DNA from 2 places in the Paenibacillus sp. JGP012 genome. Region 1 is predicted to be linked to the other one. Evidence: riboswitches for the same ligand, from Rfam matches in the RefSeq annotation. Region 1 holds a riboswitch; the other holds the start of a gene.
What was found. A riboswitch is a leader RNA that binds a small molecule or an ion and turns the genes downstream of it on or off. The one in region 1 is predicted to bind glycine.
Positions count from the first base shown of each region.

Region 1 (7,820 bases):
CGCTGTAACGTTGTTGTTTTTATAAAATGGCGCAGCCGCTCACTTTCTTCTGCGGTTAACAGCGGGCTGACTTTGTAATATTGATCTTCCTCCATTGGCAGATCAACGGTGGATAACACAAGATCATATTCCTCAGCCGGAACTCGGGCGGCCTCGTACCAGGACACGCTGTCTATAATCTGTATTTCCGGGAATTCCTTGGACAGCCGACTGGACAGCATGCGGGACGAGCCTATGCCGCTGTTGCATACCACAATTGCACGAATGTCCTGCTTTAACGCGCGCAGCCGCTCAATGGAAGCACCAAAATGCATAACCAGGAATCCGATCTCCTCGTCTGGTACCTCTGCTCCCGGCCACGCTTGTAACACCGACGTTCTTACCTGCTCAAAAAGGATGTCATAATCCTTGCGAATCTGCTGTAACAGCGGATTGCGTATGACCTGATGCCCTTCAAGGCGTTCCATCACCGGAATCATGTGAGCAATCAGGCCTTCCCGAAGCAAACGATCCTCATGAAAGGCATACCCTGTTCTTTCCTGCATCTGATCCGTAAGCGAATGCACCCGATCCATCAGAATCAGATCATCAATCGGGAGCAGACCGGAGGAGTGAAGCTGCTGCTCTGTTTCCATTAACAATTGATGAAAATAATGCTCCTCTTCTTCCGAAAAGCTCACTTCAAGCTGTGAGGATAATACACTGCACAGACGGGAAGCCATAAAAGCGGGTACTCGTGCTTCATGCGTCTCTGCCATAGTGCAGACAGCTGCAGCCGATCCTGTTCCTGATTGTGCACGTTCTATATGGAATCCTTTACGTATACGAACAACTGCCGCTGATAATTGAATAAGCAGCTTCATATACTGCCGTTCAGGAATTTTTTCGAGCCATTCGATATCCGGCTGCCATAATGCATTTTCAATCGTAAGCACATCGCTATGCCCGATCATGCCGAGCAGCTTTTGATTTACGATAGAACCGCCCTGCTCTGGCTGTCTGCCGAAAAGGTCCGACTCATCCAGCACTTCCAGAGCCAGTGCGGCAATCGCTCTGCGGTGAACCGCCTCACTGCCGGTAATTTTGACCCCGTATCCCCGCCTTCGTACCAGCTTCAGCCCCGCCTGACGAATGCGGGATTCCAGATCATCCAGGTCGGTCGTGACGGTGGACACCGTCACCTTCAGATCAGAAGCAAGAGCAAGCAGCTTGACTGGCTCTGCCTCATCCAGCAGGATGCAAAGCATGAAGAGCTTACGCTCTTCCGGCGTAAACTCTACATATTCATGACCTTCCAGCTTCTGGCGTAATGCACTGAGATCGTCTGAACCGGAACCGGAATCAATCCGAATGCCGGTCCCCGATTTTTTTTCCAATCGCATACCGAGCGGCTCAAGCCACTGTTCGATCATCAGCAGCTCACGATGCACAGTTCGGGTACTTACTTTTACTTCAACGGCGATTTCGCCGGCCGTGACTTCATGAGGATGCTCCAGCAGGAACTCCACAATTTCACGTTGTCTTTTGGTAATACTCATATCTCAGCCTCCGGCTCTTGGAAAACGGCTGCCTAGTTTGAAGCTGTATCGCAGTGGTTCACTGCTTACTTCAAACGTTCAACAAGCGCATCGTATTCCGGGCTTTTTAGGAAGTTGTCAATGGATATATGCTCTGCGTTGGGTGCGACTGCACGCGCTCGATCCGTTAATGTTTTTTGCGTGATTACAACGTCAGCATCCTGCGGAATTTCACTAATCGCCGTGTTGGTTACGGCAACATTGATTCCCTCGGATTTCATCTTCTTGCGAAGAATGGAAGCACCCATGGCACTTGAACCCATACCTGCATCACAGGAGAATACAATCTTTTTCACATCCGCTTTTGCTTTGGCAGCTGCAGCAATGCCGATATTTGCTGCTCTGTCTGCATCACGGTGATCTGCCGTAATGGCTGCATTTGCCGTATTGCCTTGACTCTTCATGTCCTTCATTCGGCTGGAGGCCGATTCCAGATCTTCATCCTTCTGTTTACCCGTTTTGAGCAGCAGAGAGGCCACCAGGAAGGAAACAACCGCGGCAACGATAACCCCTGCAAGCATCGGGATGTATCCACCTTTCGGCGTCAGCAGGAAATAAGCAATGATACTGCCCGGTGATGGTGCCGACACCAGTCCTGCTCCTGTCAGCATGAACGTCAATGTCCCTGTTACACCACCAGCGATAGCGGCCAGAATCAGAATGGGTCTCATCAGAATGTAAGGGAAATAAATTTCGTGAATCCCGCCAAAGAAATGAATAATGACTGCACCCGGTGCAGATGATCTCGCTGTTCCCCGTCCGAAGAAGCAGTATGCCAGCAAAATCCCCAGACCCGGCCCAGGGTTAGATTCCAGCATATAAAGCACGGACTGACCCAGTTCTCTTGCCTGATCTGTAGCAATCGGTGTTAATATCCCGTGGTTAATTGCATTATTCAGGAATAATACTTTTCCTGGTTCAATGATCAGATTGACCAGCGGCAGCAAGCCCAGGTTCATCAAACCCTGTACGCCTGCAGACAGCACCTTGCTGATGGCCTCTACGGCAGGTCCGATCCCCAATAAGGCAATGATGCCCAAAATACCGCCGATAATTCCGGCCGAGAAATTGTTGACCAGCATTTCAAAACCGGCTCTGATCTTGCCCTCTACCGATTTATCAAACTTTTTGATCACCCATGCCCCGAATGGTCCCGCAATCATGGCTCCAAGGAACATCGGAATGTCACTGCCTACAATGACACCAATCGTCATAATCGCCCCGACGACCCCGCCTCGTGTTCCATGCACGATCGTACCCCCGGTATAACCGATCAGCAGCGGCAGTAAATATTTAATCATCGGATCAACGAGCTGTGACAACGTTTCATTCGGGAACCAGCCTGTTTTGATAAACATCGCGGTGATTAATCCCCAAGCAATAAACGCGCCCATATTAGGCATAACCATACCGCTCAGGAATCGTCCAAAGCGCTGCACACCGACACGTAACCCACCCTTGGAATTGGACGTTTGGTCCAAATTACTCATTGGTTTATCCTCCTTGAATCAAGTCATTATAAATTTGAAAGGGGTGTCATACATCCCTGCTGTAATCCTAAGCGAGAAACCGCTGCTGTTCAATCAAATGAAAGCGTACTTTCGTCATGAACAATGATGACAACATTAGATTATGTAATCGTTTTTATGTAGTCATATTCCTTCGAACCCTTGATACATAAGGATTATAGGAGCTATGATCCAGATCATATACAGTACAGGAAGCAGTATCATAGCTTGGTCCGCGCTCCCCATTTTTATCCTGATTTCATATGGTTATGGCTCAAGAACCGTTCAACTACTCCTGCAAAAACATTAAAAAACCTGCATGAGCTGGCAGCCCACACAGGTTCAAAGAACATCATTTTTTAATGTTATATGATAATATATATGTCAGTAAGTACAAATCAATCCGATCAGGCAGTACATCTTCTACTCAATATGCTTCCGATAAGCATCCGCATTCAGAAGTGCGGATAGAGCCGCCTGCAAATCTCCCTCAACACAGATTTCAATCATCCAGCCTTCTTCATAAGGAGAGCTGTTTACCAGCTCCGGCGAGTCCTGCAGCGCTTCATTGACTGCAACAATCGTACCGCTAACAGGCGAAAATAAATCCGACACCGTTTTCACCGATTCAATGGTTCCGATGCTCTCGGCCGCAGCGACACTTGCTTCAAGGTCAGGCAGTTCTACAAACACAATGTCACCCAGCTGATGCTGTGCGAACTCGGTAATGCCGATCCGAACGGTATCCTCTCCAACGGTTTGCACCCACTCATGCTCTTCACTGTACAGGAAATCACTTCTCAATTCGCTCATCCATATCCGCCTCGCTTCTTCAATAATGAGTGCATGCGTTCTTTGACCTTTACCTTTTCCCCAAACAACAGCGTAAATATTTCGCATTCAAATGTCAAGATAGCTTACAATTTATTCGAAATTCATGCCTGTGGTCCCATCACCAAAAAGAACTCTTTCTACATATACTGGAGAATAATAACATAGTAAACGCACTCATTTTGAATATACGAACGTTTCATCCGATAAACAACATAATATTCGTCTTTTAAACAGGTTTAATGATATTGTTCTTGACATCATGATCAGATTCACGTTTTAATGAAAGAAGCAACTGAAGTGAATTACATTACGTATGAACCGCGGATGAATGTAAAGGGAGAGACTGCCCGTGACACCCGTTCTGGGGATGTACATAAGGCGGCGCCGAAGGAGTAAACCACCGACAAGCGGAGGCGAATCTCTCAGGCAAAAGGACTTTTACAGGACGCAACTCTGGAGAGCATCTAACCGTCCTTAACGGACGTTACGATCACCCAAGGGGAAACCTGTTTGCATTAGCGGCGGGGTAACTCTCAGGTACAAGGGACAGAGCCTAAGAATACAGCGTGCTATATGGCATGCCGGTTCTTTGGCCTGTCCTTTTCCTTTTTCCCCAAAAAAGAAATACAGGATATCGAATCGTCGGCCTTGGCAGCGTGTTTTTCATAAACGACTTCATCCAATACTTATGAATGTGTTTGTTGTTTAGCATCTATACCTGATTCACAGATTTCGCGTTTCTATACTTGGCCCGATAACGGCCCTTGACGAGGTGATTGGATGTCCGACTTATTAAGAACACCACTCTTCCCCCTGTATGCTCAATATGAAGGTGTACGCTGCATCGATTTTGGAGGCTGGGAGCTGCCGGTGCAGTTCAGCGGTATTCAAAAGGAGCATGAAGCAGTGCGTGAGCGTGCCGGGCTGTTTGATGTGTCCCATATGGGTGAATTCACCGTTACGGGAGAGCAGGCGGAAGCCTTTTTACAACACATGACCACCAATGATGTAACCACAATTGTACCGGGCCAGGCCCAATATACTCTGATGTGTTATCCTGATGGCGGTGTAGTGGATGATCTGCTGATCTACAAGCTGGCGGAGCAGCACTATATGCTCGTTGTGAATGCCTCCAATATCGACAAGGATTGGGCCTGGCTGCAAGAGCATATGACTCCTGGCGTGAACATGACCAATGTTTCGGAGCAGACAGCTTTGCTTGCACTGCAGGGTCCGCTGGCAGTCGAAATTCTGGGCAAAGTTACAGGCGCGGGCACGGATGCAGATTCTATCGAACCTTTCCGCTTTGTACAGGATGCCAGCGTATGCGGGGTCAGCCTGCTGTTATCGCGTACCGGATACACTGGAGAGGACGGCTTTGAGCTGTACGTATCAGCAGAGCAGGCTGCTCTGGTGTGGAACGGATTGATGGAAGCCGGTGCGGATCTGGGGCTGGTTCCGGCAGGACTTGGCGCTCGCGATACACTTCGATTTGAAGCGAAGCTGCCTTTGTATGGTCAGGAGCTGTCGCCCACCATCTCTCCACTGGAGGCAGGTCTTGGCATGTTTGTGAAGCTGAATGCCGGACCTTTTATCGGACACGAAGCTTTGCTGCAGCAGAAAAATGACGGTCCTGCCCGCAAGCTCGTTGGCATTGAAGTGCTGGAGCGCGGCATTCCTCGTCCGCATTATCCGATCTACACAGGTGACGTGCAGATTGGAGAAGTAACAACAGGTACCCAATCACCAACCTTGAAGCGTAATCTGGGCCTTGCCCTGATTGATGCCAGACATGCCGCACTGGGAACACCGCTGGAGATTGAGATTCGTGGCAAAAAGCTGAAAGCCGAGGTCGTCAGAACCCCTTTTCATAAACGGACACGTACGTCAAAGACCCCTACCCAAGGAGCTGAGCAAGCATGACGAGCAAGCACCGCTATATCCCCATGACTGAACAGGACCAGAGCGCGATGCTCGCCACGATTGGTGTGGATACGATTGAAGATCTGTTCAAAGACATCCCGCAGGAGATTCGTTATCAGGGCGAGCTGCCTGTCTCCTCCAAGCTGGATGAATATGCGCTAACCCGTCACATGTCCAAGCAAGCTGGTAAAAATGCCAACTTTGAGACACACGCCAGCTTTCTCGGCGCAGGCATCTATGACCATCACATCCCTTCTGTCATCAACCATGTTATTTCCCGTTCGGAGTTCTATACCGCCTACACCCCCTATCAGCCTGAGATCAGCCAAGGGGAGCTGCAAGCGATCTTCGAATTTCAATCCTACATCTGTGAGCTGACGGGTATGGCCGTAGCGAATGCCAGCATGTATGATGGTGCAACCGCATTTGCTGAAGCAGGTAATCTGGCCGCAGCTGCCACACGCCGCAAACAGCTTATCGTATCCCGTACCGTTCATCCGGAAGCCCGTCAAGTATTACAGGCCTATGCACATGGCTTGAGTCTGGAGATCGTAGAGATTGGTTACAAGGATGGCGTGACGGATTGGGATGCCCTGCAAGCAGCCATTTCGGACGACACCGCAGCAGTCATGATTCAAAGCCCCAACTTCTTCGGTGCTGTGGAAAATGTAAAGCAGGCCGCCGACCTTGTGCATGCACACAAAGGCCTGCTCGTTGTGAGCGCCAACCCGCTGTCGCTCGGTCTGCTGGAAGCGCCAGGCAAGCTGGGTGCCGACATCGTAGTAGGCGATGCGCAGCCCCTTGGAATCGCCGCTTCGCTTGGCGGACCCACTTGCGGATACTTCGCCGTGTCCCAGGCTCACATGCGCCGGATTCCCGGTCGCATTGTCGGTCAGACGACCGACCGCAACGGCAAACGTGGCTTCGTGCTGACGCTGCAAGCGCGCGAGCAGCACATCCGCCGCGAAAAAGCGACGTCCAACATCTGCTCGAATCAGGCCTTGCTCGCGTTAAGTGCTTCCGTTTACATGTCCACCATGGGAAGACAGGGCATGATAGATGTCGCTGACCTGAATTTACAGAAAAGCCACTATGCGCTCCAGAAGTTCAAAGCGATCCCGGGTGTAAGCCTGACTTTCGCAGCTCCTACCTTTAACGAGTTTGTGATCCAGCTGCCCGAAGGAACCGATGTGGATGCCCTCCAGCTGAAGCTGCTGGATGCAGGCTTCATCGGTGGTTATGAGCTTGGGAAGGACTATCCGGAGCTTGCAGGACATATGCTCATCGCCGTTACCGAACGTCGCAGCAAAGAAGAGATTGACGAATTCGCACGTGTATTGGAGGGATCACTGTGACTCAGGAAACGACAACAAAAGCGACCGCGGCCGGAGCCTCATCGGAAGGCCAAACAAATTCACATTCTGATACAACCAGTGCAGTTCAACCTGCGAATCAGCAGTCCGAGACTGGTGTGCAATCCGCAGCTGCCAATCTGCAAACTGCATCATCGGCTGCTCCCGAGCAAACATTGATCTTTGAATTGAGCAGCCCGGGCCGCGTAGCTTATTCCCTGCCGGAATGTGATGTGCCCCGTCTGGATGCCGACACGTTGATTCCCCGGGAAATGCTGCGCTCAGAAGCTGCAGCCTTGCCGGAAGTATTTGAAGTGGATGTCATTCGCCACTATACTGCATTATCCCGCCGCAACTTCGGGGTAGATAACGGATTTTACCCGCTTGGCTCCTGTACGATGAAATACAACCCGAAGATTAACGAGGATGTTGCCCGGTATAACGGTTTTGCCAAAATCCATCCTTACCAGCATGAATCGAGCCTTCAAGGTGCGCTGGAACTGCTGTATACGTTACAGCAGGATCTGGCCGGGCTGACTGGCATGGATGCCGTAACCCTTCAGCCCGCTGCGGGAGCACATGGCGAATGGACCGGATTGATGATGATTCGCGCTTATCACGAAAGT
Region 1 covers NZ_JACHKG010000011.1:87,765-95,584, reverse strand. The annotation lists gene HNR77_RS15245 (BglG family transcription antiterminator) at 1-1,538, opposite strand, end outside; gene HNR77_RS15240 (PTS mannitol transporter subunit IIBC) at 1,604-3,067, opposite strand; gene gcvH (glycine cleavage system protein GcvH) at 3,509-3,898, opposite strand; glycine riboswitch at 4,244-4,367, shown strand; glycine riboswitch at 4,371-4,471, shown strand; gene gcvT (glycine cleavage system aminomethyltransferase GcvT) at 4,700-5,842, shown strand; gene gcvPA (aminomethyl-transferring glycine dehydrogenase subunit GcvPA) at 5,839-7,197, shown strand; gene gcvPB (aminomethyl-transferring glycine dehydrogenase subunit GcvPB) at 7,314-7,820, shown strand, end outside.

Region 2 (7,820 bases), on a different contig from region 1:
AACATTTTGAAACAGATTATCCAGTACACGCCTCATTCCCTGCTCATCCACATCCCACATCAACGGAGCTTCCGGCAGATCAATATCAATCTCAAAGTTCTCCTTCTCCCACACGGGATACCAAGAAGCCACAGCTTCTCTGACCATACGCAGCACATCCTTCTGCTCCAGCTTCAGCGTGTACCTTCCGCTCGTAAGCAGATTATAGGAAAGCATATTATCTATAAGCTCACTGAGATCCTGCATCTTCTTCTCCATGCGGCCTAGTGCTCGAATGCCCTGCTCGCTGAGATTTTCTTTGTGCAATGCATGCATGTGACCGCGGATAACCGTCAGGGGTGTGCGCAGATCATGAGAGAGACCCGCAACCAGCCGTTTGCGAAGCTGCTCTTCCTCCCGCTCCCGCTGGAGGCTGTCCGTTAACCGATACACCATCTGATTAAAGGATTCCTCCAGATGCCCGATTTCATCCGATCTTCGGATATGGACCGGATTCGGAATACCCTCATGATCCGGGGCAGCCATCGCCGTCTGAAGGCGAACGAGGCGCTTGCGGATTTGAGCGAAAAACAGAATAGACATCACGATGAATAAAACAAAAACAAGCAGCATAACTACGCCAAAATAAATGAATTCTACTACCCCGCTACTGGAAGTTTTTTGAATGAATTTTCGAGGGACCTCGATCACCATGAAACCTTGTCCTTTGTTTTCATTTCCACCTCCAATATAAGCAACAACGGTTAGCGGATTGCGATAGGGCGCCTTCTTCATGAACTGTATGGCATAATTCGCCGTCCATGCTGCAGGAATTAGGGTCTCTTCCTCCTCTCCAATTGCGGAAGGCCACTTCAGTGTGACATCGGTATCTGAGGTCCCGGGCATGACCTGTGAAGTGTGTGATGACTTTGACTTCAACACCCGGGCTTCTTCGCCACCAAGAATCAGCACCGTTCTGCCTTCTGCATTCACACGGTACATGGCCGATCTGGGATACTTCTCCTGCAGCTGTTTCATTCGTGTATTAATCATCTGATCCGACGCCCCATCCAGCTTTTTGGATTCACTAGCCCACAGATTGGTAATGTTATCAGCGTTACCGTAAGGTGCGTCTATACTATCGCTGGTATTGCTGATGACCACAATGAAAACCGATGCTACCAAAGGAACCACAACAGGCACAAACAACACAGCCGCCAAAATGAGAAGCATATATCTTGTCATCAAAGAACGTCCGAACTTCATTTTGGGCCGGACAGAGGGCTGTAATGTCGCGTTCCGTTCCATTCTCTTTGCTTTTCGTTGCCGGAGCCAGCTAATCATGGCTTCTTCACTCGGTATCCTACACCACGCACCGTCTGAATGATGACCGGGTTCGCCGGATCAAGCTCCAGCTTCTCCCGCAGATGCCGGATATGTACCATTAGTGTCTTGTCTCCATCCAGATAAGGTTCGTTCCATACCGCCTCATAGATCTGCTCTTTGGTACGGATCATCCCCATATTTCTGAGCAGATACGAGAAAATGTGAAACTGTTTGCCTGATAAAATAATTTCTTCTCCCGTCTGCTCGTTAACGATCCGGTTATCCTTCTCATAGATCGCCAGATGATCGAGCTTCAAGACATTATTGCTGGATACAGCCGCACCTGCCTTGCGCAGCTGCACCTCAATGCGGGCAGCAAGCTCGTCTGGATGAAATGGCTTGGTCACATAGTCATCGGCAAAATCAAGCCCATGCAGCTTGTCGTCAATCGACGTTCTGGCCGAGAGCATGACGATCGGCACAGCAGGGTACTCTTTTTTCAAACGCTGACCTATTGTAAATCCATCCAGTCCTGGCAGCATAACGTCCAGTATCACCAGAGAACAGCCCGCTGCCGCCTCAACAGCACCCTCTCCGCTGCCGAGCCACGTGACCTCATAACCGCGGTCCTCCAGATCCTCTCTTACCCACGCCGCAATCTCGGTATCGTCTTCAATGTATAACAATTTGTTTTTCATATATGTACTCGTTTCCTTTCACTACCCTTTGGGTTAATGATATATCTGGGCAGATTTGGCATATCCGCATCACTTCATCATTACAGATGACCTGCCTTCAGAGTTATTATAACGCAATCCGTGTTGACGTAATATTAACCGAAACATTCAGCTTCACAATAGTCGGATAAGCATTACATATACCACACTTGCTTCTGCATATCCTATACACATCTGACGGGAGGAATTTCACATGCTGCTCGAAGCCATCTTTCACCAACCCAAACGGAACTGGGCCTATGCCTATGACCAGGATACCATTCACCTGCGCCTGCGTGCCAAAAAGAATGACTTGACCGAGGTTTATGCCCTGACCGGGGATAAATATGCGTGGGAGGAAACACGGGATATCGTGCCGTTGACCAAATTCACGTCAGATTCCATGTTTGATTATTACGAGGGGGAAGTGAAACCTCCGTATCGTCGATTGAAGTATGCTTTTTTGCTTAAAAATGGGGATGAACAGATCTGGATGACCGAGACGGACTTCCAGGACGAGGAGCCGGATGATCCGGGCCGGATGTTTCAGTTCCCTTATATTCATGCAGGAGCTGTATTTACACCCCCGGCTTGGGTGAAGGATGCAGTATTTTATCAAATTTTCCCCGAACGCTTCGCGAACGGTAATCCTGCAATCAATCCCGAGAAGGCTGAACCATGGGGCGGTGAACCTACACCGTTCAATTTCTTTGGCGGCGACCTGCAAGGGGTGATGGATCATCTGGATTACCTTAGCGAACTGGGCATTAATGCAATCTACTTCACTCCCATCTTTGAGGCTACGACAAACCATAAATACGATACCGAAGACTACCTGCGCGTAGATCGCCACTTCGGAGATGCGGATACGGTGAAACGTTTGGTTAAGCTGTGTCACGAACGCGGCATTCGTGTACTGCTGGATGCGGTATTTAATCATTCCGGCAAAACATTTGCCCCATTCCTGGACGTGCAGAAGCACGGCGCGGCATCCAAATACAAAGACTGGTTTCATATCCACGAGTTTCCGCTGGACGTGAAGGAAGGCATTCCAACTTATGAGACGTTTGGCTTTGAACCACATATGCCCAAGCTGAATACCGAAAACCCCGATGTCAAAGCCTACTTGCTTGAAGTAGCCGAGTATTGGATCAAGGAAATCGGCACGGACGGCTGGCGTCTCGATGTAGCCGATGAAGTGGATGATGCTTTTTGGCGTGATTTCCGCCGTGTCGTGAAAGCAGCCAATCCCGACGCCTACATTCTGGGCGAAATATGGAATGAGTCCTCTGCCTGGCTGCAGGGCGACCAGTTTGATGCCGCGATGAATTATCCGTTTACGGCAGCTGTGAATGCTTTCTTTGTTGAAGATAAGATGCACGCCGAACAATTCGCCAACTCCATAGGCCGCCAGTTATCCCGCTATCCGCTTCAGGCCAGCGAGGTGGCGTTTAACTTGCTGGACAGTCATGATACCCCCCGCCTGCTTACCTTGTGCGAGGGAGATCAGCGCAAGATGAAGCTGGCCGCATTGTTCCAGTTCAGCTATATGGGAGCACCCTGCATCTATTATGGTGACGAGATTGGCCTCGACGGGGACCATGATCCGGGATGCCGCAAATGCATGGAGTGGGATGAAGCGAAGCAGGACCGGGAACTGCTCAGCTTTTATCAAAAGCTGATTGCCCTTCGTCATGCACATCCGGCATTGCGTGCAGAAGGCACGGTTCGCTTCCTGCAAGCCCGTGCGGGCGGCAGTCAGCTCGTTATGGAACGCAAGAGTGATACCGAGCGCATTCTGGTGCTGTTCAACCGCTCAGAGGAAACCGCCATCGTTGAGCTGGAGGCAGGCGATCAGCCCTGGACCGAGCTGTTTGAAGGCAATCACCGCACCGCTATAGACCAAGGGGTTCTCGCCATTGAACTGCCTGCCTATGGCTATGCCGTTATGCGTACGGAACTGGCGGAGCAATAATAATAGCCAGATTCTTCACCTGGCATGGATTAAGTATATGTTCACAACGACGCTACAGGTCGACAAACGGGGCAGACAGTCCATATAAAAAGCGTTCATCATAACCTGATCTGCTACACAGGTGGATGAACGCTCTTTTGTCATGTGTTTTTTTGTATTCGGTTTGTCTTGTTTTGCCTTAATCCGTACCTGGGATATCAGGTTTGTCTTCCGGCTCTGCCCGCTTCGCCTTCGGTTTCGCCAGCTTTTCCATCATTTTGCGGCCTGTAGGGGTCTGGGCAAGCCCGCCCTGCGCTGTCTCACGATGACGGCTAGGCATCGCACTGCCCACCTCCAGCATGACATCAATCACTTCATCGGAAGGAATGGCGCTGCGTACGCCTGCCAGAGCCATATCCGCCGCAGCCAGTGCGGTAACGGCGCCGAGTCCGTTACGCACGATGCATGGAATCTCTACCAGGCCAGCCACCGGATCACAGATGAGGCCCAGTGTATTTTTCAAAGCCAGCCCGACCGCATGCACGACCTGCTCCGGCGTGCCGCCGCGCAGCTCCACCATCGCACCCGCAGCCATACCGATTGCAGACCCTACCTCGGCCTGGCAGCCGCCCTCCGCACCGGAGATAAATGAGTTGTTGGCAATGACGTACCCGATAGCCCCGGCACAGAACAGTCCGTTCACCAGATGTTCATCCGTCCAGCCAAAGCGTTCCTGCGAGCTGATGAACACACCCGGAATAATACCGCAGGAGCCCGCTGTTGGCGTAGCCACGATACGCCCCATAGAAGCATTCACTTCCGATACACACAGAGCGTAGGCCATAGCAAGAGCAGAAGCTTCACCGGAGCAGGTCTCCCCCTGGCGAATGTATTCGGCCATCTTTTTCCCGTCTCCACCAGTCAGTCCGCTGCGTGATGTTGTATCCTCTGTAAGCCCCTTGCGCACCGCTTCCTTCATCACCTGGTAGTATTCAGACATCTGCTTCACCACGTCTGCCTCCGGTGTGTTCGTCTCCTGCACCTGCTCCTCAATCATTAGCTGCGCAATTGTTTTGGACTCGGCTGTGCAGATCGCGTTTAATTCATGCAAATGTTTAAACCGCATTCGGGTCAACCCCTCTCTTCAGATCAATCACTCGAATGTCCAGCACATGATCCAGCGAACGCAGTTTTTTCAGAACCTCTTCACTCGGAGGAGCATCCATCTCCATCGCCGTCAGCGCCTCTCCATCCCGTGCCTTTCGATCCACCTGCATATACCCGATGTTCACTCCAGAGGAGCTAATTGTTGAAGTGACCGAGGCCAGCACGCCTGCTTTGTCTGCATGACGCAATACTAACGTTGGAAATTCCCCACTGATCTGCACGCGAAAATCATTCAGCGCATGCACCGACACACTGCCGCCGCCAATGGAAGCCCCCATTAATGAGCACTGCCGTTCACCATGCCAGAGTTCAATCTTAACCGTGTTAGGGTGGGGAGCAGGTAGACCGCTCGTATAAAATTCAACCTCCATGCCCGCTTCGGCTGCATACTGCTCTGCATCCGGTATCCGCGGATCATCCGTAACATAATCGAGCAGGCCGCCAATGAGTGCCAGATCGGTCCCGTGTCCCTGGTACGTATCTGCAAATGATCCGTACAGTGTGAGCCGCGCACGCTCCGGTGTGCATCCCAGCCATTGGCAGGCAATACGGCCCAGCCTTGCAGCACCCGCTGTATGTGAACTGGATGGTCCTGTCATCGACGGACCGATAATTGAGAAAACATCTTTAAATCGCACGTTGTAACCCTCCAATTGGTTTCGTCATCGTTATCCAGACAAGACCCGCCATAATGTTCCTGATTTACTGAATGATGACATCAAAAAAGGACAGAAGAAGGCCGTTAGCCCTCTCTCTGTCCTTGATACCTGAGAGTTTCATGATCGCAGCAGCATCAGAACAAAGTCAAGTACGTTCCTGTACCAACCTGTTTTCCGAGCTGACCAATCATATTCCCCTTGGGTGGCGCTTCTTCTGCGCACTCTCCAGAGCTGCGTCCAACGATGGTACATTTACCTGAGAGATTAACCGCTATGCCGGGTGCATAACAGCTTGCTCCTTCGGTGCCTGAACCCGGCCTGTACATTATGTGCAGTCCGCTCAGGTCTCTCCCGCTCGTTATCATTCGCTGTATTCTGTTATTTCATTACGAATCACGCTTTTGGCATTCATTCAATCATATACAGATTAATATGTCGCTCAATTTATGTCAACTAAAGTGACGCAACATGCCTGTTGTAATAAAAAGGAATCCCTGACTGTCAGAAAGTAAGGATTCCTTCGTTTCTATAATAATATGCATTGTTCACTGATTTTGTTCAAGGCTCCCTATTCACAGGATATTATTTGCTTGACTTTGCAAGCTGGAGTGCATCCGCCCACAACTGCAGCTTCTCCTGTGTCCAGGAATCATTTTCTCCCATGATCGAATATCGCAGACCTGCCTCGCTCCATGACAAATTGCGAATCATCGCCATATACGAGCCCTCTGTCTCACGAACCTTCACGTTCTTTTCATCAGGCAGCAGTTTTTCATCTACATTTTCCTCAGGTGCCTGGAATACGGTTATACTGATCTCGGGCTTGTTATTCTTCACATAATATAACGTCACCTCATCCCGGCTTTCACTCACGGACGAAGTCATCTCGATTCTCGACAATTCCAGATCCTTCCCTGCATATTGCAGGAACGGCTGACCCACTGCCTTCTCTGCTTCTTCCAGTGTTATTTCCTTGTTATTCATCACATCATTCATCTTTTTGATCTCAACGTCTGCAGGGATGTCCAGCGTAAACGTCTTGTCCGTGAATTCAGGATTGTAATCAATCAGGTCATACAGCACCTCCGATTTGGTATCCCCGTACGTACTGGTCGCTTTAATAACCATCCACTTCTTGGGGTCTATCCAATATTCGGACGATATCGACAGGGATTTTTCATCCTTGGGTGTTAGTTCAATGTGGATTACCTCATGACCTTGAATCGTTTCCTGGCCCAGCGTCTTCACGTTGTGGGAATCACGCATCCGTTCCAGTTGATCGACAAGCATCTGCTTTTGGGTTTGGTTAGGTTCTTGCTGAAACGAGGAGGAGTCCATTGAAAAAGCGGTCTTGGCCTCTTTCTCATAAATCAGAATCTCTGATCCGTTATGAACTGCATAACTTACATTTCCATCTTCCTCTGTCTCAACCCGCTGCTGTCCTATTTTCCCGTCTACCCATTCCTTCACCTGTACAGTATTTGTGATTTCCCCATCCGTCCACATCTTCAAAAGACCTTCCGCATAGTAGGAAGCCGGCTCTGACTCGGCAGCAATAATCTTCTCAATCATGTCATCCCCTGACATGCCAAGCACCTCCTTTTCCGCACATCCTGCTAACATTGAAGTGGCAATCAAGGCAGCTCCGAGCAGCTTCCATCCTTTCTTCATCATAAACGATCATCCTCCTTCTATAATTTCTGTGTATCGTTACAGTTCCGGCAATCGGCACACAGCCGCAGTCCCGTATTGTTCCGAGGACCACATGCGCATATCCCCTCCATGCTTTAATGCAATCCTTCTGGCTATGCTTAATCCCAAGCCTGAGCCTCCTGCGAAGCCGTGCCTCTCCTGCTTGTGATATTGAACATACGGCTCGAAGATTCGCTTCAGCTGTTCTGGCGGAATTGCAGGACCTTCATTCTGAATCACCAGGATCGTTGCCCCGGTTCTGTAAGGGTCAAGCTCCGCTCTGAGTAACGGATCCATCCATTCGGGGAGTTCCTCCACTGAATCAAT
Region 2 covers NZ_JACHKG010000021.1:83,232-91,051, reverse strand. The annotation lists gene HNR77_RS21850 (HAMP domain-containing sensor histidine kinase) at 1-1,287, opposite strand, end outside; gene HNR77_RS21845 (response regulator transcription factor) at 1,320-2,003, opposite strand; gene HNR77_RS21840 (alpha-glycosidase) at 2,236-3,996, shown strand; gene sdaAA (L-serine ammonia-lyase, iron-sulfur-dependent, subunit alpha) at 4,175-5,101, opposite strand; gene sdaAB (L-serine ammonia-lyase, iron-sulfur-dependent subunit beta) at 5,091-5,780, opposite strand; glycine riboswitch at 5,895-6,032, opposite strand; glycine riboswitch at 6,037-6,165, opposite strand; gene HNR77_RS21825 (LolA family protein) at 6,384-7,475, opposite strand; gene HNR77_RS21820 (HAMP domain-containing sensor histidine kinase) at 7,512-7,820, opposite strand, start outside.
Region 2: it holds a riboswitch for glycine, as region 1 does, so the genes downstream of both, sdaAB (L-serine ammonia-lyase, iron-sulfur-dependent subunit beta) here and gcvT (glycine cleavage system aminomethyltransferase GcvT) in region 1, are expected to answer to the same signal.